Regions from separate parts of the Paenibacillus sp. RUD330 genome, predicted to be linked through region 1. Evidence: riboswitches for the same ligand, from Rfam matches in the RefSeq annotation. Region 1 holds a riboswitch; the other holds the start of a gene.
What was found. A riboswitch is a leader RNA that binds a small molecule or an ion and turns the genes downstream of it on or off. The one in region 1 is predicted to bind glycine.
Positions count from the first base shown of each region.

Region 2: linked by a shared signal. The riboswitch ahead of sdaAB (L-serine ammonia-lyase, iron-sulfur-dependent subunit beta) and the one ahead of gcvT (glycine cleavage system aminomethyltransferase GcvT) in region 1 are both predicted to bind glycine.

Region 1 covers NZ_CP022655.2:4,501,132-4,513,252, reverse strand. Annotated here, with positions in the region: tRNA gene CIC07_RS20685 (tRNA-Leu) at 1-47, shown strand, start outside; tRNA gene CIC07_RS20680 (tRNA-Gly) at 51-125, shown strand; tRNA gene CIC07_RS20675 (tRNA-Arg) at 133-209, shown strand; tRNA gene CIC07_RS20670 (tRNA-Pro) at 219-295, shown strand; tRNA gene CIC07_RS20665 (tRNA-Gly) at 313-386, shown strand; gene CIC07_RS20660 (dipeptidase) at 542-1,897, opposite strand; gene CIC07_RS25720 (hypothetical protein) at 2,214-2,339, shown strand; gene CIC07_RS20655 (lipoate--protein ligase family protein) at 2,965-3,798, opposite strand; gene gcvPB (aminomethyl-transferring glycine dehydrogenase subunit GcvPB) at 4,293-5,750, opposite strand; gene gcvPA (aminomethyl-transferring glycine dehydrogenase subunit GcvPA) at 5,789-7,168, opposite strand; gene gcvT (glycine cleavage system aminomethyltransferase GcvT) at 7,179-8,303, opposite strand; glycine riboswitch at 8,510-8,616, opposite strand; glycine riboswitch at 8,620-8,719, opposite strand; gene gcvH (glycine cleavage system protein GcvH) at 8,888-9,277, shown strand; gene CIC07_RS20630 (TetR/AcrR family transcriptional regulator) at 9,453-10,040, shown strand; gene CIC07_RS20625 (DHA2 family efflux MFS transporter permease subunit) at 10,098-11,567, shown strand; gene CIC07_RS20620 (TetR/AcrR family transcriptional regulator) at 11,744-12,121, shown strand, end outside.
Region 2 covers NZ_CP022655.2:507,059-519,179, reverse strand. Annotated here, with positions in the region: gene CIC07_RS02340 (hypothetical protein) at 1-216, opposite strand, end outside; gene CIC07_RS02335 (hypothetical protein) at 485-697, shown strand; gene CIC07_RS02330 (ABC transporter ATP-binding protein) at 892-2,694, opposite strand; gene CIC07_RS02325 (carbohydrate ABC transporter permease) at 2,987-3,814, opposite strand; gene CIC07_RS02320 (carbohydrate ABC transporter permease) at 3,811-4,773, opposite strand; gene CIC07_RS02315 (ABC transporter substrate-binding protein) at 4,832-6,097, opposite strand; partial or broken gene CIC07_RS02310 (DUF3626 domain-containing protein) at 6,293-6,544, opposite strand; gene sdaAA (L-serine ammonia-lyase, iron-sulfur-dependent, subunit alpha) at 6,908-7,831, opposite strand; gene sdaAB (L-serine ammonia-lyase, iron-sulfur-dependent subunit beta) at 7,800-8,525, opposite strand; glycine riboswitch at 8,639-8,752, opposite strand; glycine riboswitch at 8,753-8,854, opposite strand; gene CIC07_RS02295 (RNA polymerase sigma factor) at 9,551-10,288, opposite strand; gene clpP (ATP-dependent Clp endopeptidase proteolytic subunit ClpP) at 10,470-11,051, shown strand; gene CIC07_RS02285 (hypothetical protein) at 11,189-11,431, shown strand; gene CIC07_RS02280 (hypothetical protein) at 11,660-12,121, opposite strand, start outside.

The DNA of each region.
Region 1 (12,121 bases):
CTAGTGTCAGCAATGACGTGGAGGTTCAAGTCCTCTTGACCGCACCATCTGCGGAAGTGGCTCAGCGGTAGAGCATCGCCTTGCCAAGGCGAGGGTCGCGGGTTCGATTCCCGTCTTCCGCTCCATAATTGTGTGCCCGTAGCTCAGCTGGATAGAGCATTTGACTACGAATCAAAAGGTCGGGAGTTCGAATCTCTCCGGGCACGCCATTTAAATATCGGGATGTAGCTCAGCTTGGTAGAGCACCTGGTTTGGGACCAGGGGGTCGCATGTTCAAATCGTGTCATCCCGACCATTTTTTTTATCTTTTCCGCGGGTGTAGTTCAATGGTAGAACTTCAGCCTTCCAAGCTGATAGCGTGGGTTCGATTCCCATCACCCGCTCCATACATATGATCGAGACATCCCTGCCGGAAGGCGGGGATTTTTTGCATTTTCAGCTGCGCTTGCGGAGCCTGTCTTTGATATAGATGGGATGGAAAAGTCCCGTTCAAAATGAAAGCAGGCCTGTCCATCTTGTCGATGGGCAGGCCTGTTTTCATTTATACGGTTTTCAAGAATTCGACGACCGTCAGCAGGCCCTTGTCGAAGTTTTCCAGGTTGAAATGCTCGTTCGGAGCATGGAGGTTCTCGTCGTCCAGTCCGAAGCCCATCAGTACGACCGGAGATTCGAGAACGCGGGAGAAGGCTTCCATGATCGGAATGGAGCCGCCGTCCTTGGTGAACAGGGCACGGGTTCCATATACCGCTCCGTAAGCATCCGCAGCCGTCTGCAGAATCGGATGGGAGGGATCAATGTTGAAGGCGAAGGCCCGCTCGCTGCGCTTGAGCTCGAAGCGTGCGCCTGGTTGGATATGCGCGTTCAAGTGTTTTTCGATGCGGTCCATCGTCAGCTCCGGATCCTGCTTGCCCACCAGGCGGCAAGTAATCTTCGCATGGGCGACTTTAGGGATGACCGTTTTGCTGCCTTCGCCCTGGAAGCCGCCGTACACGCCGTTAAGCTCCAGCGTAGGACGGGCGCCGACACGTTCCACGAACGAATAGCCTTCTTCGCCGTACAGAGCGTCCAGGCCGAGTCCTTCGCGAACCTTGTTCTCGTCCAGGCCTTGCTTGGCGAATTCTTCCCGCATGAGAGCGGACAGCTCCGGAACCCCTTCGTAGAAGCCTTCCACAGCCACTTTGCCATCTTTGTCATGCAAGGAGTCCAGCAGCGAGACGAGCGCATGCAGGGCATTCGGCACCGCGCCGCCGTAGGAGCCGGAATGAAGATCCGTGTTGGCCGTCGATACGGTCAGCTCCATGCCGGCAAGGCCGCGAAGGCCGGTGCAGATGGCAGGACGTCCCCGCTCCAGCAGGGAGGTATCGGATACGAGAACGGCGTCGCATGCGAGCTTTTCCTTGTGAGTCTCGAGGAATGGCGGCAGGTTGATGCTTCCGATTTCTTCTTCGCCTTCAATGCAAAGCTTGACGTTGACTGGAAGCGTGCCTTCCTGCTTGAGAATCGCTTCGATCGCTTTGATATGGATGAACGTCTGGCCTTTGTCGTCGGTCGTGCCGCGGCCATACAGCTTGTCTCCGCGGATCTCCGGCTCGAACGGCGGGCTCGTCCACAGGTTCAGCGGATCGACAGGCTGGACGTCGTAATGGCCGTAGACCAGAATGGTCGGTTTGCCTGGGGCATGGAGGTAATCGGCATAGATGACGGGATTGCCCGCCGTCGTCATGATCTCGATATTTTCGAGTCCTGCGCGCTTGAGCGTGTCGGCCAGCCAAGCGGCGGCGGACTGGATGTCTTGCTTATGCTCGGACAGAGCCGAGATGCTCGGAATGCGAAGCCACTGCTTCAACTCTTCCAGCTGTTCTTCCCGGCGGGAAGCAAAATAGTCGGAATAGGACATCGGTATGTACCTCCTGGGATTTAGCGTTGCGGACAGCATCGGCATGAAAGCCGCGTGATTCTATTATAACCTGTGCAGGCTCAGGGAATAAACCTGCGTATGATCTTTGCCGCCATGTTCGGGATATAAGGCTAAGACCTTGCCTCGTCAATCTACATCAGGCAAAAAAAGCAGTCCAAAAAAGTCAGGCTAAAAAGAAGGCCAAAAAAAGGCCAAAAAAGCCTAAAGCATTTTCTACCGTCCATATGGATTGACGGGACTGGCTTGAGCGCCATACAATGACCACAGAAAGCAAATTGAAGGGAGGCTGAAGGATATGGCGATCATGAATGGAATGGCGATGATGGCAGCTGGCAATGCCGCGGGCAGAAACGATGCACCAACTGAATATGTCACGTACCGGGATGCGTCATTTCCGGAGGTCTCCACGGACCATGAATAGGACGATGCGGCGGCATGGCTTGCAGGACGGAGCTGCCCGCACGGCCGATTGATGAAGTCACGGACTCGGAGTCCGTGGCTTTTTTTGTGTGCTTAAGGAAGCAAATTAATTGAAGAAATCAGGTGACATATGATAGACGATTGGAATTATTATACCGGCCCAGCGATGGGATGGGGTCAAGTATCGGAAAGGGATCGGAAGGCGTGGAGCCATGAATCGGAAAGCCGGCGAAAGGCATGGAACAGCGAGCCGAACAGCGATCGAGCGTGGGCCCATGAATCCGAGAGCGGCCGAAAAGCGTCGACCCATGAATCCGAGAGCGGCCGAAAAGCGTCGACCCATGAATTCAAGGGAAATCTGGCGGCATCTGATCATGAATTCGAGAGCAAGCGAAAGGCTTCGAGCCACACAGCGGCTGTGGCAGTACCTGCAGGCGGGGCACACCTGCCTGCTCCAAGAGAGGAGCAACTGAAGGACACGGACAATGACTCGTCGCAAATAGATGGCGATTCTCCGCATCGGTACTATGCGGTTGTCAATTCCGGCCTGTACGATTCGGTCAGGCCGAATCGTGAAAAGGCTTCTCCCGCCCTTTATGTCATTCGGGGCGGGAAAAGCCTCTGAGTTACGGCCGATGGCCGATCGGATAACGGCCTCGCAGCGAATGCGCCAGCTCGCGGATGGAAGAGTTCGCCGGCATGCGGGCGGAAGGGAAGACGGCACGGCCGCCGCTGCCAAAGGCTGCATCAACGGCGGCTTCGGCGAACAGGCGGGAGGGATCCGGCCACAGGCCGACGACCAGCTCCTCCAAGCTCGCCATCGTGCCGGCCTCCACGAGCGGATAACTGAGCTCGGTGCCCGAGCGGCCGGCAGCAGTATCGTAGAACTGACGAACGAGGCGGCCGCGCTCGGCTCCCGAGCCTCCGGCATTGACGAAGGCTTGTACGATGTAGGAGCGGGCGAGCCTGCGCTGCGCGATGCCGCAGAACTTGAGGCCATCGATGCTGAGATCGTAGTCTCCTGGACAGTAGGCTCCGGCGATTTCACCTTTGTCGACACGGACACCGAAGCCATCCAGCGCGGCTGCGATGAGCTCGTACATCAGCTGGAAATCATCGTTGAACCGCACCGAGGCGCTGCCCTGAAGAGGCAGGATAAGGGAAATATTCACGACTCCGGGGTCGAGAGGCACGGCTGCCCCGCCGGAGTTGCGGACAGCGACGGAAAGACCGAGGCGCTCAAGCTCCTTGGAGGCAAGCGCGGCCTCGGGCAGGCGGCTGTCGCGAGGGCCCATGACGAAGCCCGAAGGGTGGCGCCAAAGATGAAGAACGGGGACGCCGTCGAGACCGGTCTGGCGGCAGAGCAGCTCGTCCAAGGCAAAGGAGTGGAGCACGTCCGGCTCCGCCCAATCTTCCATGCGGTCAAGCAAAAGCAGGCCGGAATAAATTTCTTGTATCATGGCAATGTTTTCCTTCCTTAACAACCGGATCGTATCTATACACTTTAACATATTCGTCCTGTCTTCTTCATGTAGCGCGGTCCGTTATGTCTGGCGGCGAACCTGAAGGCGGCAGCAGCAACTGATCAACCGGGACTAAGCGAGCTGCTCGCAGGAACAGTCCGCCCCGCTGCCGAGCACGGTGAATCAGGCGATGCTCCGGAAGGCGAAGAATATGTTGCCCGGACGAACGGAAAATCGGACAGCCGGCTCTGATCGTGCACGGAACCGAAGATCCGATCGCTCCATTCGCGCACGCCCGGCATCTCCAGCGCACAATCGTCAGTCCGTCCTCTTGACGCTTGAAGGAGCCGGACATGAACTCCATCCGGATGGCTGGCCGTCCGTGCTTGCCGCGATGCTGGACATCACAGCTTCAGCAGGTAGGGCGAGGCATGCGCAGCCATGCAAAAAAAGCTTCTCCCGGGCAGCGCCGGGAAAAGCTTTTTTTGTATTCAGCAGGAGCAGTTCAGCACCGGCTTGCGGGCAGCCTGGGTTTCGTCCAGCCGCCGCACGACGGTCGTATACGGAGCGTTCTGCACGAGCTCAGGCGTCTCCTTCGCTTCGCGGGCGATGCGGATCATCGTGTCGATGAAGGCGTCGAGAGTTTCCTTGCTCTCGGTCTCCGTCGGCTCGATCATGATGCATTCCTCGACGTTGAGCGGGAAGTAGATGGTCGGCGGGTGATAGCCGAAGTCGAGCAGCCGCTTGGCGACGTCGAGCGTGCGCACGCCGTATTCCTTGAGTCCGCGGCCGGACATGACGAACTCATGCTTGCAGACGCCGGGGTACGGAATCTCATAGGCTTCCGCGAGGCGCGCCATCATGTAGTTGGCGTTCAGCACGGCGCATTCCGAGACGCGGCGCAGCCCTTCCGGACCGTAGGTGCGGATATACGTGTACGCGCGGACCAGAATGCCGAAGTTGCCGTAGTACGATTTGACGCGGCCGATGGAAGCGGGACGGTCGAAGTCGAAGAAGTAGCTGCCGTCATCGCGCTTGCCGACGACCGGCTTCGGAAGGAACGGAGTCAAATGGGCCTTTACGCCGACAGGACCGGCTCCGGGACCGCCGCCTCCATGCGGCGTGCTCATGGTTTTGTGCAGGTTGAGATGCACGACGTCGAAGCCCATGTCGCCCGGGCGGGTAATGCCCATGATGGCGTTGGAGTTCGCTCCGTCGTAGTAGAGCAGGCCGCCGGCTTCATGCACGATGGCGGCGATCTCGACGATCTGCTCCTCGAACAGGCCGAGCGTGCTCGGGTTCGTGAGCATGAGGGCGGCTGTATCAGGGCCGACTGCAGCTCGCAGCGCATCGAGATCGACAAGTCCGCGCTCATTGGACTTGATCGTGATCGTATCCAGGCCGGCCGTCGTGGCGCTGGCCGGGTTGGTGCCGTGCGAGGAGTCCGGCACGATGACCTTCGTGCGCATCTCGCCGCGGCTCTCGTGGTAGGCGCGGATCATCATGAGGCCGGTCCATTCGCCGTGGGCTCCGGCAGCCGGCTGCAGCGTGACGGCATCCATGCCGGTAAGCGCGGCGAGATCGTTCTGCAGCACGTACAACAGCTCCAGCGCGCCCTGGATGCTTTCTTCCGGCTGGTAAGGATGGATGCGGGCGAAGCCGTTCAGCCGGGCCGCATCCTCGTTGATTTTCGGATTGTATTTCATCGTGCAGGAACCGAGCGGGTAGAAGCCGTTGTCGACGCCGAAGTTGCGGCGGGACAGCTCGGTATAATGGCGGATGACGTCCACCTCGTACACTTCCGGCAGGGAAGCCGGCTGCTTGCGGAGCAGGGAGGAAGGAATCAGATCCTCGAGCCCTTCCTCATCAGGCACGTCACAGACAGGAAGGGAATAGGCTTTGCGGCCTTCACGGCTCATTTCGAAAATGAGCGCCTTCTCGGGCTTCACATCGATGATTCCGGCGCTCTTCAGTTGTTCATGGCTGCTCATGCGCGCGCCTCCTTCGTCAGGCCGCCAAGCGCGGCGGCGAATGCGTCGATCTCTTCCTTCGTGCGCTTCTCGGTTACGGCGACGAGCATATGGCCCTCAAGCTCCGGGTAAGCGGAGCCGAGATCGAAGCCGCCGAGGAAGCCCTCGGCGAGCAGCCTGCTGTTCAGCTCCTTGGCCGATGCGCCTTCCGGCAGAGAGACCACGAATTCATTGAAGAAAGGAGCGGAGCCGAACGGCAGGCCGATTCCTTCCACCGAACCGAGCGTCTTGGACGCGTAATGCGATTTGCGGATATTGAGCTCGGCGGCTTCGCGGATGCCCTGCTTGCCCATCACGCTGAGATAGATGGAAGCGCACAGGGCGAGCAGCGCCTGGTTCGAGCAGATGTTGGACGTCGCCTTCTCGCGGCGGATATGCTGCTCGCGGGCTTGCAGCGTCAGCACGAAGCCGCGCTTGCCGTCGAGATCCTTGGTCTGGCCGACGATGCGTCCCGGCATGCGGCGCATGAGCGGCTCGGCCACCGAGAAAAATCCGCAGGTCGGTCCGCCGAGGGAGGAAGGGATCCCGAGCGGCTGGGCATCGCCGACGACGATGTCGGCGCCTAGCGCTCCGGGGGATTCCAGCAAGCCGAGCGAGAGCGGGTTGCTGCTCACGACGAGCAGCCCTTTGGCATGGTGGATGATCGGCTCGATCGCCGCCAGATCCTCGATGCAGCCGAAGAAGTTCGGCGACTGCACGAGCACGGCGGCAGTCTCGCCGCCAGCGACGGCGGAGCGGAGCGCTTCCAGGTCGGTGACGCCGTCTTGGAAGCCGACTTCTACGAGCTCAAGCCCGAGGCCGCGGGCGCTCGTGCGCAAAATCTCGCGCGCCTCGGGATGTACGGCGCGCGAGACGACGATGCGCTTGCGGCGGGTGTGGGCGGAGGCAAGCGCCGCCGCCTCGGACAAGGCGGTCGCGCCGTCGTACATGCTGGCGTTGGCGACGGCCATGCCGGTCAGCTCGCAGATGTAGGACTGGAACTCGAAAATCGCCTGCAGCTCGCCTTGGCTGATTTCCGGCTGATATGGAGTATAAGCGGTATAGAATTCCGAGCGGGAGATCATATGGTTGATGACGACGGGAATATGGTGGTCGTAGAGACCGGCGCCAAGGAAGCTCGTCGTCGTTTCGTGATCGGCGTTGCGGCCGGCAAGCTCCTTCAGATGGCGGAGGAGAGCCCATTCGTCGAGCGCGCCCGACATCGGCAGCGTGCCCTTGTAGCGGATGGATTGCGGAATGTCGCGGAACAGGTCTTCCAGGGCGGCCGCGCCGATCGTCTGCAGCATTTCCTGCTGGTCCTGCTCGGTCATGGGGATGTAGCGATGCTGGGTCGTCATGAAGGGTTTGTCACTCCTTGGCAGATGCGGGCGATGCCGCGTTTCGTTTGTAGAAAGGGGCTTTGACGACTGCGGCCTTCAACCGCTTGCCGCGGATGTCGACCTCGACCTCGGTGCCGACCGCGGCATGCTCGGCCTGGATCAGCGCGAGTCCGAGATTGCGCTTCAGCGTCGGCGACTGGGTGCCCGATGTCACCTCGCCGATCAGCTGCTCTCCGGCGTAGACCTGGTAATGGGCTCGCGGGATGCCCCGCTCCAGCAGCTCGATGCCGACCAGCTTGCGGGGCACGCCGGCTTCCTTCTGCGCAGCGAGCGCGTCCCGGCCGATGAAGTCCCCCGCATCCAGCTTCACGAAAAATCCGAGTCCGGCTTCCAGAGGGGATATGTCGGCCGACAGCTCCTGGCCGTACAGCGGCAGCCTCGCCTCGAAGCGCAGCGTATCGCGCGCGCCGAGACCGGCCGCCTCGAGGCCGAGCGGAGCGCCTGCTTCCATGAGGGCGCGCCACAGCTTGGCGGCGTCGGCGGCCGGAGCGTACAGCTCGAAGCCGTCCTCTCCGGTGTAGCCGGTGCGTGAGAGCAGCAGCTCGACGCCGCATACAGCCGCCTTCGGCAGGAACTCGAACGGCTTCAGCCCGCCCCAGGCGGCATCCGTGCAGCGGTCCAGAATCTCTCCTGCAAGCGGACCCTGCAGAGCGATCAGCGCCGTGTCGTCGGAGCGGTCCTCCACCGTGACGTCCCCGATCAGATGCTCCCGCAGCCAATCGAAATCCTTGCCGATGTTGGAGGCGTTGACGACGAGCATGTACTGGTCCTCGCTGATCCGGTAGACGAGCAGATCGTCGACGACGCCTCCGTCCGGATAACACATGAGCGTGTATTGGGCAGAGCCGTCCTTCAGCTTGGACACGTCGTTCGTCGTCACGCGCTGCAGGAAATCGCCGGCGAACTGGCCGGTGACGAGGAACTCGCCCATATGGGACACGTCGAACAGTCCGGCGCGCTGCCGGACAGCCTCATGCTCCTTCAGAATGCCGGTGAACTGAACCGGCAAGTCCCAGCCGCCGAAGTCGATGCAGCGGGCTTCGCCGTATTCCTTGTAGAGGGAATGGAGCGGGGTCGTGCGCAGATTGGCCATGGTAGTCCTCCCTTTGTATGCTGAGTGCTCGAAAGTTAAGCCTGTTCGCTGATCAATCATCTTCCCCTTGCAAGCCTTCAACGCCCGACTGATGGAAAAGCCGTCCTTGGCGCATAATGAAAGGGAGAAAAGCAAAAAGGACAGCGCAGGAAAAACAACGCCGTGCCGGCTGAAAAAAATCAGCCACGCTTAACGTGTCATCCATGCTCTGTCCTTGGTACCTGAGAGTTACCCTGCGCATTCGTCTCCGCAGGTTTCCCCTTGGGTGACGTCGGCGAAGCGGCGGGGCCGCAAGCTTCCGTTCTCTCCAGAGGCGCGTCCCGCAAAGGTCCTTCTGCCTGAGAGATTCCCCTGCCGGGCAGGGTTACTCCTTCGGCGCCGCTTCATGTACCGGCGATCTCTCCCGTTGCGTTCATCCGCATATTCAGTTACAACCAGTTTTACAGATGGGACAACCCTGTGTCAACAGAATTTCAGCCCAAAAGACATGCCGAGTGAGTTATGTTGACACAGCCGCCTGTGATCGTTTACGCTTTGCGCATAGATTGCCAAACCAGGCCATGATGGGAAAGGATGAGCGTCCAGTGAGTGAGATTCGCGCAGGATTGGGCTATACGGAGGAGCATGAGTGGGCGGAAGCGGCAGGAGAGACGATCGTTCGGATCGGCATTACGGACCATGCCCAGCATCAGCTCGGGGACATCGTGTTCGTCGAGCTGCCTCAGGCTGGAGACAGCGTTGAAGCGGGACAGCCTCTTGGGACCATCGAGTCCGTCAAAACGGTGTCCGACCTGTATTCCCCCGTCAGCGGAACGGTCGTCCGAGTCAACGAAGAGCTGGGCGACTCGCCGGAGCTCGTCAACAACGATCCTTTTGCCGGCGGCTGGATGATCGAGATCGACACGGGCGCCGACGCGAAGGCGGCTGTAGCGGCGCTGCTGGACGCGGAAGCTTATGCCAAGCTGACGGACTAGGCTCCCGTACAGCGGAGGAGGGCGCGATTTGCGCTCTCTTCTTGCCGCTTGCGGATGTCCGCGTTCCATGCGCGGCTCGGTAAAGATTGACTAAAGGCATCCGGCCCGTTGACCGGATGCCTTTTTTTGTGGTTTCATTGACTAGACCGATCGTTCTAATTCGAAAGGAGCTCCTATGGCCGACCGCAATCATACCCGGGATCGGATCGTCGAGACGGCATCCCGCTTGTTCCTGCTGCAGGGCTATCATGCCACCGGTTTGAGCCAGATCGTCAAGGAAAGCAAGGCGCCAAAAGGCTCGCTGTATCACTTTTTCCCTGAGGGCAAGGAGCAGCTCGCCATGGAATGCATCTCGCTGTCCAAACGTGCCGTGCTGGATTCGCTGCGGAGCTGCATGGAGAGCGAGCCGTCGGTATCGAAGGCTCTTCAGGCTTTCGTGCGGGGCATTACGGAAAGCGCAGGATCATTTGCCGAATGCATTCCGTTCAGCTTCTGGATGTTCGTGGAGACAAGCGGCATCAGCGACGATCTGAGGCAGGCTTGCCAGACGGTATTCTCCGAATGGCAGGGAAGCCTGGAGGCGGCTCTGCAGCAAGGAGGCCTGGATCCTGAATCGGCCGGCAAATCGGCGATTCTGATCATTTCCATGCTGGAGGGCGCCGTCATTCTCGCGATGACGAACAACGACACCCGGCCGTTCCGGCTCGTGGAGGAATTCATGCCTGTGCTTGTGAATGGAACACATGGAGGGGTCGGAAACTAAACAGAGACAAAGGACGGGGAAACCTGTCCCAGGAGGGAAATCAGAATGGAAAAAACAATGGGAGCAGCCGCTGCTCCTCAAGAAGGAGCTTCCTTCAAGGTCGTTCCGATCATGACCGCTCTGCTGCTTGCCGGATTCATCGGCATGTTCAGCGAAACGGCGCTCAATATCGCGCTGAATGAACTGATGGGCACGTTCAAGGTCGAGCCCGCCACGATCCAGTGGCTTACGACCGGATTTCTGCTTGTGCTGGCCATTCTCGTGCCGATCTCGGGCCTGCTGCTCCAATGGTTCACGACGCGCCAGCTGTTCACCGCATCGCTCGTCTTCTCGATTGCGGGCACGCTGATCGCGGCGAGCGCGCCGAGCTTCGCTTTCCTGTTCATTGCAAGGCTTGTCCAGGCGGTCGGCACCGGCCTGCTCATTCCGCTGATGTTCAACACGGTGCTGGTTATATTCCCGCCGCACAAGCGGGGAGCGGCCATGGGCATGATGGGGCTTGTCATCATGTTCGCGCCGGCGGTCGGACCTGCGATAGCGGGCCTGTTCCTCGAGTATGCCAGCTGGAGGACGATATTCTGGACGGCGCTGCCGCTTCTGGTCGTCGCGCTCCTGTTCGGCCTGATGTTCATGAAAAATGTCTCCGAGCTTGCCCGTCCGCGCATCGACATCTTCTCGATCGTGCTCTCCAGCCTCGGCTTCGGAGGCGTCGTCTACGGCTTCAGCAGCGCTGGAGAAGGCGACCATGGATGGAGCAGCCCGAAAGTCATTATCGGCATCGCCGTCGGCGTCGTCGCCTTGGTCCTGTTCACCGTCCGCCAGCTGCGGATGAAGCAGCCGATGATGAATCTGCGGGCATTCCGCTTCCCGATGTTCACGCTCGGCACGCTGATGATCTTCATCGGAATGATGATCATTCTTTCCACCGTCATTCTGCTGCCTTTGTATTTGCAGGCAGGCATCGGCCTGCTGCCGCTCGCGGCGGGCCTGCTGCTGCTTCCCGGCGGACTGATCAACGGCGTCATGTCTCCGATCATGGGCAGGCTGTTCGACAAATACGGCCCGCGCTGGCTCGTATTGCCGGGCCTGGTGCTGGTGTTCGTCGTGCTTTGGCTGTTGACGGGCATCAATACGGCCACGTCCAAGGGCGAAATCATCCTTCTGCACAGCCTTCTGATGATCGGCATTTCCATGATCATGATGCCGGCCCAGACCAACGGGCTGAACCAGCTGCCGCGGGAGCTCTATCCGGACGGAACGGCGATCATGAACACTCTGCAGCAGGTTGCGGGCGCGATCGGCACGGCGCTCGCCATCAGCATCATGACGGCGGGCAGCAAGGCATATTATGCGGACGGCAAGCATTCGCCCTCCGATCTGTCGACCGTTCCTGCGGCCATGACCCAGGGAGTTCAAAATGCTTTTTTGTTCGTCATGATCTTTGCCGTGCTTGGCTTCGTATGCGCCCTGTTCATCAAGCGGGTGAAAGTCGAAAAGCAGGAGCAAGTGCATCACGCCGGACATTGAGCCGGCCCGACGCTCCCGGCATGCCACTGCACCTCGCGCGAAGACGCGCGGGCGTTATCCTGCGCTCCTTCGAGCGCAGGATTTTTTTCGGCTGGATGGATTGACAGATTTGCAGGAAGAGGATATCTTATTTATTGATCAATAAATTGTACGGAACAGGGAAGGTAAATTAACTCATGACACCGAGAGAGGAACAGGCGGCAGGACGCAAGGAGCAGATTTTGGGCGCTGCAGCCGCGCTGTTTGCCGAGAAAGGGTATTACAAGACAACGACGGCGGATGTGGCTTCCGCGGTCGGCGTTACGCAGCCGTACGTCTTTCATTTTTTCCGGACGAAGGAAGCTCTCTATATGTCCGTCCTGCAGAGTGCGGCACAGCAGATCCGCGTTGCGTTCGAGGCGGTTCAGGCGCCTCCCGGCGAGCTTGAGCAGGCGATGGGCCATGCGTTCCAGGAGCTGCTGGAGGGCGGCTTCCGCAGCGAGGTGCTGCTCTGCATGACGGCCCACTCCATACCGGAGCCGGGCATCCGCCAGTATGTCCAGGAAGAGTTTGCC
Region 2 (12,121 bases), 1.6 Mb from region 1:
CGTCACATCCGTCATCACCGTCCGGGTCGGCTGCTGCAGAGCGGAATGGGAGAAGCAGCCCTCCAGCATCGCTGCGGACAGAAGCATAAGCCCGAACAAAGCAGCCGGGCGGACATGCACGCAGCGGACTCTGATTCGAAGTCTGCCGGGATCGATCCCACCCTTCCTTGCCCGTTTGCTGCCCTGAATCCCATCCGCGCTCCGATCCTTATCCATTGTCCTCAGTCCTCCTTCCGCCGATCCATCTCCGTATCATCGTTTCCTCCGCCGCTCATCCCCAAACCTCGCCGACTGTCCATCCCCCACTTCCTGCTCGCCTCCTTGCCTTGGATCCCTTATCAGGAGGATGCTTCGCTGATCTAGCGGAGCCCAGACCCGCCTCTCGGCGATAGCCATCCTCCAGACAGGGCCCCGGCGCTGAGCGCTTGTGCTATAATGGCTTTCAATGACTGTCCACGACCTTATGACAAAGGAGCTTCCCGCCATGGCCCACATACGCCCGCTGCATACCGATGCCGACTTCCAGGAAGCGCTCGACAAGAGCATTCGGGTGCGCGTCTTCCGCGACGACCAGATGATCGAATCCGGAAGCTGCATCGTCCGCTTCGACGAGCGTACGGTCGTCATCCAATCCGGCGTCGCCGACCTTGCCTACCACTCCCGCAGCGGCTGCGAGTTTTTCGAGCTGCGCAAGTAACCCGCTTCGCCGTCCTTGACAGCGAGCGGACATCTCTTCGTCAAAGCAGACAGGGAAGGATTCACCCCCCCTCCTGTCTGTCTGACGCTTGCAAGAGTTAACCCAGGTTTAAACCATGCAAAAACGAAACAAAAAAAGAGGATCCCCCCGACGGGAATCCTCTTTTTTGCTGTTATCTCAGTAAGGCTGCAGAGCTACATCTGCAGCTGTTTCAAATGATAGAATTCGCCCTTGAGGGCGATCAGCTCGTCGAACGTGCCCGTCTCGACGATTCTTCCGCGCTTCATGACTACGATGCGGTCCGCATGGCGGATCGTAGACAGCCGGTGCGCGACGATGAATGTCGTGCGCCCCTTGATGAGCTGCTGCATCGCCTGCTGCACATGAAATTCCGAGGCGTTGTCGAGCGCCGACGTCGCCTCGTCGAGGACGATGACCTGCGGATCCCGTACGAGCGCGCGGGCGATCGCGATGCGCTGGCGCTGGCCGCCGGAGAGCTTGCCTCCATGCTCGCCGACCATCGTGTCGACGCCGTGCGGCAGCCTGCCCACCATTTCCGACAGATGGGCCAGCTCCACGACCTCCATCAGCCTCTCGTCCGTGATGCCCTTCAGGCCGTAGGTGATGTTGTCCCGGATCGAGCCGGAGAAGAGGATGTTCGTCTGCGGAACCACGGCCAGATGGCGGCGGTATTCCGACAGATCCAGCTCGGACAGCGGAATCCCGTCTACGCTCACCTGTCCCGAGCTGGGCTCGAGGAAGCCGATAACGAGATTGAGGATCGTCGACTTTCCTGCCCCCGATTCTCCGACAAAAGCGACGCATTCGCCGGCCTTCACCTCCAGCGACAGCTCCTCCAGCACATGCTGCTCGCTGTCCTTGAACTTCAGCTGGACGCCCGAGAAGCGGTAATCACCGGCCACCTTGGCCAGCTTGAGCTTTCCGGCGTTGTTCTCGATATCCGGCGATTTCAGAATCTCCGTAATGGAAGAAATAGACTCGAAGCCCTTGGCAATCATCGGATACACGTTCATGAGAGCCGTGATGGAGCCGAGAATCATGCCGAAATACCCCTGGTACATGACGATGCTGCCGACCGGAATCTTGTTGGTGTAAGCGAGATAGGCGGTGAACAGCAGGCATACGACCTGCACGATCTGGAACGTGACCCAGTTGGAGGCGCCGAAGTAGGCTTCGACGAGATCCATCCGGTAGCCCTTGCCCTGCAGCCGCTTCAGCGTCGTGTCGATGCGGTCGATCTCGACCTGCTCCAGGCCATGCGCCTTGGTGACCGGAATCATCTCCACCATCTCCGACACATGGGAGCTCATCGTCTCGATTTCCTTGCGGAACTCGCTGTTGCTCTGCTTGATCCGCCTGCGGAACAGCCTCATCACCGCGATCGCGGAAGGAACGGTGACGAGAAAGAACAGCGAGACGAGCCAGTTGGTGTACAGCGTGAGGCCGAACGCGATGATGACGTTCAGGATCGCCGGGAACAGCGCCAGCATCAGCTGCTTGGACATGCCCTCCACCGCCTCGACGTCGCGCAGCACCTTGGACTGGAGCCGGCCAGCCTGCAGCTCGCGGTGGGAATTGATCGAGAGCTGCTGCAGCTTGCGCACCATCGCTCCGCGCAATCCCGCCTCGACGGTGCGGATGGCGCGGCTGAGGAAGCTCACGTAGGCGGCATGGGTCGGGATATTCTGAAGCACGACGACCAGCAGCACCGCGAAGTTGAGCCAGAGTTCCCGCATGGAATGCTGGGAGGGCTGGGCGACGATGTTGATGACATTGGCGGTGACGATCGGCAGCAGATAGACCGGCAGGCTTTTGATCACCATGAACATCAGCGAGATGCCGAGGTTCATGAAGTTGCCTTTATACAGCGACAGGAGGTATTGGAAGGAAGTTCGGTTTCCCTCCTGCACCGCTTGTTGGAACGTTCGTTCGAATGAATTCCCGGGCAGTTCGGCTTGCGCGGCTCGGTTGAACATGATGGACCACCCTCGTTAAGTTGTTAGGCTAACAAATTGAACCTATGCATCAGGTCAGGGGAACTATAAGAGATGACCTTGCCCGGTGTCAATGCCCATTGAAGGGAAAAGGAGGGGAACGCTTGGCAGGCGCTGCTCCCGCACCGGCAGAGGGCGGCCGGAGGACTTGCAGCCGCGACTCCCGGCAGCCGCGTGTTCTGCCGAGCAGCAGCAAAAAAAGAGCCCTCCATCGGCCGATGAGGCCTTGGACGGCTCGCTCCTTTGAAGTCCGGAATCTTTCCCCGCTCCCGCTTCAGCTCTTGATCGCGCCCGCTGCGATATCCGAGATGAACTGCTTGCTGATGAACAGGAACAGGATGATGAGAGGAATGACGGCAAGCAATGTTCCGGCGATGACCATCGAATAATCCGTCACGTAAATTCCGTTCAGCGACGCCAGCGCCACCTGCAGCGTATATTTGCGCTCGTCGGTCAGGATGATCAGCGGCCATAGGTAATCGTTCCACGCTCCGATGAAGGTGAAGGCGCCGAGGAAGGAAAGCGCAGGCCGCAATATCGGCAGGGCGACGTTCCAATAGAGGCGCAGGAAGCCGCAGCCGTCGATGCGGCCGGCGTCCAGCAGCTCGGACGGCACCGATTCCTGGGCGTACTGACGGATCCAGAAGATCCCGAACGCATTGGCCATTCCCGGGATGATCAGCGCCTTGAACGTGCCGACCCACCCGAATTTGGCCATGATGACGAAGGAAGGCACGAGCGACAGCTGGGACGGCGCCATCATGGTCGCCAGCAGCAGGACGAACAGCAGCTTTTTGCCGGGGAAATCGAACTTGGCGAACGTGAAGCCCGCCAGCGAATCGAAGAACAGCACCAGCAGGGTGCATGCGGAGGCGACGAACAGCGTATTCCAGAACGCTCCGAAGAAATCGACATTGTCGAACACCCGCCCGATATTGTCGAGCAGCCGGGTGCCGAACCACAGCTTCGGCGGGAAGCTGTAAATGTCCGATGTCGTGCGCGTCGCCATGACGAGCAGCCAGTAGAACGGGAAGATCGATATCAGCAGCCCGATGGCGAGGCCGATATGGAGCAGAATCGATTTGGTTCTCATCGCCATCATTTCACCTCCTGCCCGCGGGTTTGCCCGCCTTGGACGAACAGCCAATTCACGATCGAGAAGAGCGCGATCAGCACGAACATGCCCCAGCCGACAGCCGCGCCGTAGCCGAAGTAGTTATGGATGAACGCTTCGCGGTATAGATACAGCACGATCGTGAGGCCGCCGCCGCTGACCCCTCCGTCATTGCCCGCGAGCACCTGCGGCTCGGTGAAGATCTGCATGCCTCCGATGGTCGAGGTGATCAGCGTGAAGAGGATGATCGGCCTCAGGTTCGGAATCGTGATCCGGAAAAAGGATTGGATCGTCGAGGCCCCGTCGATTTTGGCGGCTTCATAGAGAACGCTCGGGATGCTTTGCAAGCCCGCCAGATAGATGATCGCGTTGTAGCCCGCCCAGCGCCAGATAACCATGACGGACACCGCGAGCTGGATGCCCCAGGTTTTGTTCAGCCACTCGATCGAATTCAGGCCCAGCAAGTTCAGCACATAGTTGAGCAGCCCGTAATTGTTGGAAAAGATCGTGCCGAACACGATCGCCACCGCCACTAGCGAGGTGACGTTCGGCAGGAAATAGCCGATCCGATAGAAGGTCCGGAACCGGACGAACGAGGAATTGAGCAGGAACGCGACGGCCAGCGCGATGAACAGCATCGGAATCGTCGAGTAGATCCAGATGAGGAGCGTGTTGCCGACCGCCCTCCAGAATTCGGGATCCGTCAGCATGAAGCGGTAATTGTTCACGCCGTTGTAGCTCATCCTTCCGATTCCATCCCACTTCTGGAAGGACAGGTACATGGAGAATGCGATCGGGAACAAGCCGAAAATGGCGAACAAGATGTAAAAAGGCGATATGGCCAGGTATTCCTTCCGATGTCTCCAAAGTCTCGAAGCCAAGCTGCCTTTGATGCGCGGGGGTACGGGAGCGCGGGCAGGCTCCGCGTTCAGCATGGGATTGCCCATTGGGGTGACCTCCTGTCAGCCATTGATCTTAGGAATGCACAGCGGCATCGGCTCCGCGTCAGCGCAGCAGCTCTTTTTTGATCCGGCTTATCGCGTCTTTCCAGGCTTTGTCGGGGTTTTTGCCCTGCAGGGCGACGGAGGTCAGCTCGCGGCCGACGATTCCGTTCACATTCGAATACTTGCCTCCGAAGTAGGCCGGCTTCACGTTCCGTGCGGATTCCGAGAAGATCTCGCCGGTCGCCTGATTGCCGAAGAACGGCTCCTTCTCCTTCATGATGGGATCGTCCAGCGCTTTGGCGGCGGAAGGGAACAGATTGAGATTTTTATAGGACTGGATCTGATTGTCGGGATTTTGAAGATAGCGGATGACTTCGAAGGCCTCTTGCGGGTAGTTGCTCGTCTTCATGATGGCGAGGAAGGAGCCGCCGTTGTTGCCGTCTCCGCCCGGAGCCCGGGCGACTCTCCACTTGCCGCTCGTATCCGGCGCGGCCTCCTCCAGAACCTCCTTCATCCAGACGGCCCCGACGAAGGACGCGATGCTGCTGTTGTTCATGGCCGCGCTCCATTCGCTCGTGAAGGCGTTTGCATTGCCGGCCAGCTTCAATTGGGCGGCCTTGACGGCCAGGCTCCAGGCGTTCTTCATCGAGGAGCCGGTCGTGTCTCCGATGAATTCGTCCTCCTTGGAGAAATAGATGCGGTCGGATTGGGCATTGACCTGGGTGTAGACGTTGTTCACGTTGTCGAGCATCTTGACCTTGCCGGCAAAATGATCCTGAAGCTTCTTGCCTGCGTCGAGATAGCTCTCCCACGTTCCGAGCTGCTTGTGCACGTCCTCCGGATCCGACGGGAGGCCCGCTTCCTGGAACAGATCGGCCCGATAGAAGAGAGCGGTCGGCCCCGTATCGATCGGCAGGGCGATCATCGTCCCTTCCGGCGTGACGCCGAAATTCCATTTCCAGTCGAGGAAATCCGGCTCGATCTCCTTGGCTCCGAGGTCGTACAGATCGTAGAAGCGGTCGGAGCTGACGAACAGCTCGGACACCCAGTCGTTGAAAGCGACGATATCAGGTCCTGCGGAGCCGGCGGCGAGCGTCGTTTTCAGCTTGGACTTGAAGTCGCCTCCGATTTTCTGCGCGTTGATGCGGATGCCCGGGAACTTCTGCTCGACGGACTTGATGAGCCCGTCGTCGAGGCTTCGGTTCCAATACCAGAGTGTAAGCGTTTTCGTTTTCTCGGTTGGAGAAGTGCTGCCGCAGCCTGCGGCGATCATGGCAAGAATCAGCATGCATAAGCCGACCATTCTGGTTTTGACCACTTCCGCCATTCCTCCTGACATGTTGACTGCCTCGGCGCGCCGGCGGCCGCAGCCGCCCCGCGTCCCATCCGCCTAACCGTACTATTTTATTCCGATCTCCGCAGAACTTGCACACTAAACGGATTTACTTCCTATACCCATCTCCATACGTTTTGAAACCGTCATCGGCGGAAATCGGCTCTTCTGTATTTCATTGCTGTCGGCTCACTCCGCTGTGCGTCGCGGATGCCCGTACTGCACGAGCACATGCCTTAGCTGCTTCAGCTCCTGCAGAACAGCCGAGCAGCCGCCCCTATCGCTCCATGCCGCCGGATTCCGCTTCAAATCCATGGCCGCACAGCCGATCCGGAAGGCATCGACCTCCCCGTTGCGAGCGATTCTCCGGGCAAGGGAAGGCATCGAAGGTCCTCTAAAATCGGCCGGAACCTCATCCGCCTTCAGGAAAAAGCCCATATGCCGGATAACGCCGAATCAGCGGCATATGAGCGGCTATGAGCGACATATGGGCAGCATATGAGAGGCATTCGAGAGGCATTCGAGAGGCATTCGAGAGGCATTCGAGAGACATTCGAGAGGTATTTGAGAAGGCATTTGAGAGGCATTCGAGAGGCATTCGAGAGGCATTTGAGAGGCATTTGAGAGGCATTTGAGAGGCATTCGAGAGGCATTCGAGAGACATTCGAGAGGCATTTGAGCAGCATTCGAGAGGCATTTGAGCAGCATATCGGCACGTCATGATGCTCAGCCTGACGGCGGTTCCAGCCTCGATTCAGCGCGCAAAAAAAGCCTCCGCGAGGAGGCTTTGAATTCGGATTTCGGTCAAGCTTCCGTATTGCCGTCCTGATCCTCCGCCTTGCGCAGAGGGCGGCCTTTCTTGCGCAGCTCGCTCATGAGCTTCTTGCCGGTAGGCGTCTGCGCCAGCCCGCCGCCCGCAGTCTCGCGGTGCTTCTCCGGCATCGCAGCGCCGACCTCCAGCATCACCTGCACGACCTCGTCGGAAGGAATGACGCTCCGCACGCCGGCAAGCGCCATATCGGCAGCCGCAAGCGCCGTAACGGCGCCGAAGCCGTTGCGCACGATGCACGGAATCTCCACCAGCCCGCCGACCGGATCGCAGATCAGGCCCAGCGAGTTCTTCAGCGCGAGCCCGACCGCGTGTACAGCCTGGCCCGGCGTGCCGCCGCGCAGCTCCGCAAGCGCTCCGGCCGCCATGCCGATCGCGGAGCCGACCTCCGCCTGGCAGCCGCCCTCGGCGCCGGATACGAACGAATTGTTCGCGATGACATAACCGATTGCGCCGGCCGCGAACAGGCCGTAGGTCATCTCGTCATCGCTCCAACCGAAGCGCTCCTGCGTGCTGACGAAGACGCCGGGGATAATGCCGCAGGAGCCTGCTGTCGGCGTCGCCACGATGCGGCCCATGGAAGCATTCACCTCCGACACGGCCAGCGCATACGCCATGGCGCGCCCTGCATCGCCGCCGAGGCTCGGCTCCCCGGCCGCGTTGTAAGCCGCGACCCGCTGGGCATCGAGCCCGGTCAGGCCGCTGCGGGAAGTTGTGTCGCGCGTCAGGCCGTTATGGACGGCTTCCTTCATGATGCCGTAATAGTCCTTCATCGCCGCGAATTCCACCCCGGGCTCGCGGCCCGATTCGCGCGACTGCTGCTCCAGCATGAGACGGCCGATGCTCAGGCCGCTTTCGCCGCAGCGCTCACTCAGTTCCTTCAGCGTCCGGAAGTTCATCGTCGTTCCCCCTGTCATCGTTCAAATCCATATAATCCGTCTGAAGCACATGCGGCATTCGGCCGATCCGCTCCATCAGTCCCGCCTTCACCGGAGCGTCCAGCTCCACCACGGCCAGCGCCTCGCCCTGGCGCTCCATGCGGCTGAGCGACAGCCCGCCGATATTGAGCCCTTCCTCCTGCAGCGCCGCCGAGAGAGACGCGATGACGCCCGGCTGGTCCCGGTGCCGGATGAGCAGCGTCGGGTACGAGCAGCTGAATTTCACCGCGAAGCCGTTCACCTCCACGACCTCCACATTGCCTCCGCCGATCGAAGTGCCGAGCAGAGACAGCCTGCGGCCTCCGTCCGCAGCGGTCAGATCGAGCCGGACCGTGTTGGGATGGGGGAACAGCCCTTTCCCCTCCTGGAACACCAGGTCCATTCCCGCTTCCTCGGCCAGCTCGACCGAATCGGGCAGGCGCGGGTCATCCGTATGGAAGCCCATGAGTCCGCCTGTGACGGCTGTATCCGTGCCATGTCCTTGATAGGTGGCCGCGAAGGAGCCGTAAAAGGAGATTTTCGCTTCCTGCGGCATCTCGCCCAGCAGCCTGCGCCCCGCAAGCCCGATTCGCGCCGCTCCCGCCGTATGGGAGCTGGAAGGTCCGACCATGGCCGGACCGATAATGGAAAACACGTCTTTGAACCGCACAGCCATTCTCCTTCGTCTTGAGTTGTTGTAGAGGCCGAAAATGAGTTGTTGCAAGAGCCGAAAAAAGGGACAGAGCAGAAGAATGCGCCGAAAGAAGGGCGTGCCGCCCGTTCCCGCGATTCTTCCGCTCTGTCCTTTGTACCTGAGAGTTGCCTCGCTTCCCGCTCCGCGAGTTTCCCCTTGGGTGATTCCATGCGCGCCTGTGCGCGGGCTTGGAATTCTCTCCAGAGATGCGTCCGGCAAAGGTCCTTTTGCCTGAGAGATTCACCCTGTCCCCAGGGCTTACTCCTTCGGCGCCGCCCCGTGTTACAGGTAGTCTCTCCCGCTGCCTTCATCCGCTCTATTCAATTAAGGATTTCGTCAAGATTGCAAACGTTATCTACACCCATTATATGCAGGAGCGCGGCCATCTTCAACCCGCAGTCCGCGGGCAGGTCGGCCGGCCGCAGCAATTACGCGAAAAGGCGGTCATGTCGCTGCACGCGGCGGGATAGAAGTGTGCGACTTACGAGGCCGGATCTGCGGGCAGGCTGTGTGTTCTTGCCGATTGGGGCCGGGGCTGGGACAGATTGGCGGGGGTCGCGGCAGATTGGGCGGGGCTTGCTGCTTGGCGGGGTGCGCGGCAGATTGACCGGGGCTTGCACCAAGGTGCCGGTGTGTTCCGACTATCGTTAAAACCACAACTTCTCTCGTATCGGACATACGATCCGCTATTTCAACCAAAATCACCGTTCAAAAAAATTTAACGGACATAGGATCCCTTATTTCGGAGAAAACAACTCAAAACGGGCTGTTTTACCCCAAATAGCGGAACCTATGTCCGATAATTCGACGAAATCGAAAAAAATCCCTAACTAACGGATCGTATGTCCGATACACCGTCTGAAGAACACCCGAATTCTCCTCCTGGCAACGGTCTGCCGCACAAAAGTTCCTTCCAAAAGTTCCTGCACCATACTTCCGACAAACCAGCCGACTATGTCTCAACTATGGCTCATAGCCGGTTGAATCGGCAATTGATCAAAATCGAATCAGCCCGCCATGCCGTACGACGTCCAGCCGCCGGCGGAGGCGTAGAAGCCGCTTCCGCCAAGCATCGCCTGCGGTCCCCGATGCGCTGCGGCGGAATGGGCGCTGGCGCCGATGATGCCGACCGCCACGGCCGGCTCCAGCACATCCTGCTCGGCGAGCGCTGCGATGGCGGCCGCATCGTCCGTCCGCACCGCAGCGGCCAGGCCGCGCAGCCGCGCCATGAGCGCTTCGTCGGCCGGCTCCCGCAGGCCGCCTGCTTGCAGATCGCGCCTGACGCCGTCAAGCGCGCGCCGGGCCCGGTGGAAGGCGGCTTTCACCGCGCCTTCCGTCGTCAGAAGCAGCTCCGCCGTCTCGCGGATCGAACGGTTCATGACCTCGCGCAGCAGCCATACCGACAGCTGCAGAGGAGACAAGCGGAGCTCCAGCGGGCGCAGCAGCTCCTCCAGCTCCCAGCTAGCCGCAGGCTGGACGGCCTCCGCCTCCTGCAGCTCGGGCAGCGTTCGGCGATGGAGAGCTTCCCTGCGCAAGTGGTCCGTCCACAGGTTCCGGGCGATGCGCAGAAGCAGCGCCTGACGGTTGGCATGCTCCCGCCAGATCGGGGCGGCCAGCGCCCTGCACCAGGCCGACTGCTCCAGATCCTCCGCTTCCCAGGCGCTGCGGGTCAGCGCCAGGCAATATCTTCTCAGCGCCGCGCGCTCCTCCTCCAGCTCCAGCTCCAGCTCCGTCTCCGTCTCCATCGGCGGCATCCCCTTTCGATACGCATAGATATTCTGACCGGTAAACGAATGATCCTGCCAAAAGGATACGGAAGGCCGGGGAATTTCTTTTCCGCGTTCCAGCCGTATCCTTTCCCTCCCCGCATCCGTTTACCAGTGGCAAAACCATTCCGACCCATCCAGCGAAGGAGGATGACGACCTGTGACCCATATCCCTTATGTCGTGGAGCAGACCAACAAGGGGGAACGCTCCTATGATATTTATTCCCGGCTGCTGAAAGACCGCATCGTTTTCGTCGGCACGGCGATCGAGGACAATATGGCCAACGCGATCATCGCGCAGCTGCTGTTCCTGGCCGCCGATGACCCCGACAAGGACATTCATATGTACATCAACAGCCCGGGCGGCTCCACGAGCGCCGGCCTCGCCATCTACGACACGATGCAGTTCGTGAAACCGGATGTCCGGACGCTCTGCACCGGCACGGCCTTTTCCATGGCGGCCTGGCTCCTGCTCGCGGGAACGAAGGGCAAGCGGGGAGCGCTGCCGAACAGCGAGGTCATGCTCCATCAGCCTTCAGGAGGAGCGCAGGGCCAGGCCAGCGATATCGCCATTTCCGCCACGCGCATCCTTAAGCTGAGAGACAAGATGAACCGGATTGCGGCGGAGCGCACCGGCCAGCCTCTGGAGCGCATCGAGCGGGATACGGACCGCGACACGTTCCTTTCCGCCGAAGAGGCCCAGGAATATGGAATCGTGGACCATATCATTACGAGCATGTAGCTTTTACGAGCATGCAGCTTTTACGAGCATGCAGCTTTTACGAGCATGCAGCTTTTACGAGCATGCAGCCTTGAGAACAGGAGAGCGTCCGGCTCGGCTATCCATCCTTTGCCAAGCCGGCATCCGGTAGGTGTACAATGGAATGGAATCCAATTTTAACCGCAGAGGTGATGGCTATGCTGGAGCAGTTGAAAGGCAAGCAGGTGCTGATTCATTTTCTCGACGGAACCCATATCGGGGAAGGCACTCTGGAAGAAGTGGACGACAAGTTTGTGAAATACAAGACGGAATATCAGGAACTGTTTATCCCCGTCTCCTCGATTCGAACCGTTTCGGTCAACCTCAAGGAACGCCAGAAGCCGAAGGTCGGGTTTGCATGACCTGACTTGACTTGACTTGACCTGCGCCCCGTGCTCATTCATTGGATGGGCAGCGGGGCTTTTTGGGCTGCGGATGACCGCTTCCCACCGGATAGCGACGGCGCTTGGGCTTGCGGTTGACCGGCTTCCACCGGGATAGCGACTGGCGTTTTGCGCTCACAATTGCCGGCAGCCCGATGAATTAGCAGCGGCGCTTATGCTTGCCCTAGACCGGGCCGGCCAACGGATTCAAGCGGGTCCCTGACGATCGAGAGGCGGATGGATCGCCGAATTCCCGGCCCGATCCGCCAGCCTGCCGAGACCGATATTGGCCGCCGTATACAGCAGGCCCGCGGCCGCGAAGATCCATACCGAGCTCCAAGGAGTAAGCCCGTACCCTTCGATGAAATAATCCCCGTAGCTGTTGTAGTGATACAGGCCGGCCCACAAGGCCAATCCCGTGAACAGAACCGCTTGCAGCGCAGGATGCCGCAGCCAGCGGTTGGCCAGCAGCGTCAGCGGAAGCGCCAGGACCGGGTAGAGAGCTGTCGTCAGGATGAACATCATTGCGATGTAGATGCCGCCTATATTCATCATTCCGTAATACTCGGTCGTCGCGATCTTATACCCTTCAATCCGCTCCACGCCAAGCAATGCCCCCAGAAACAAGGCGACAAAGATGCCATATAGCAAAAGATAGCGCACAAGCGT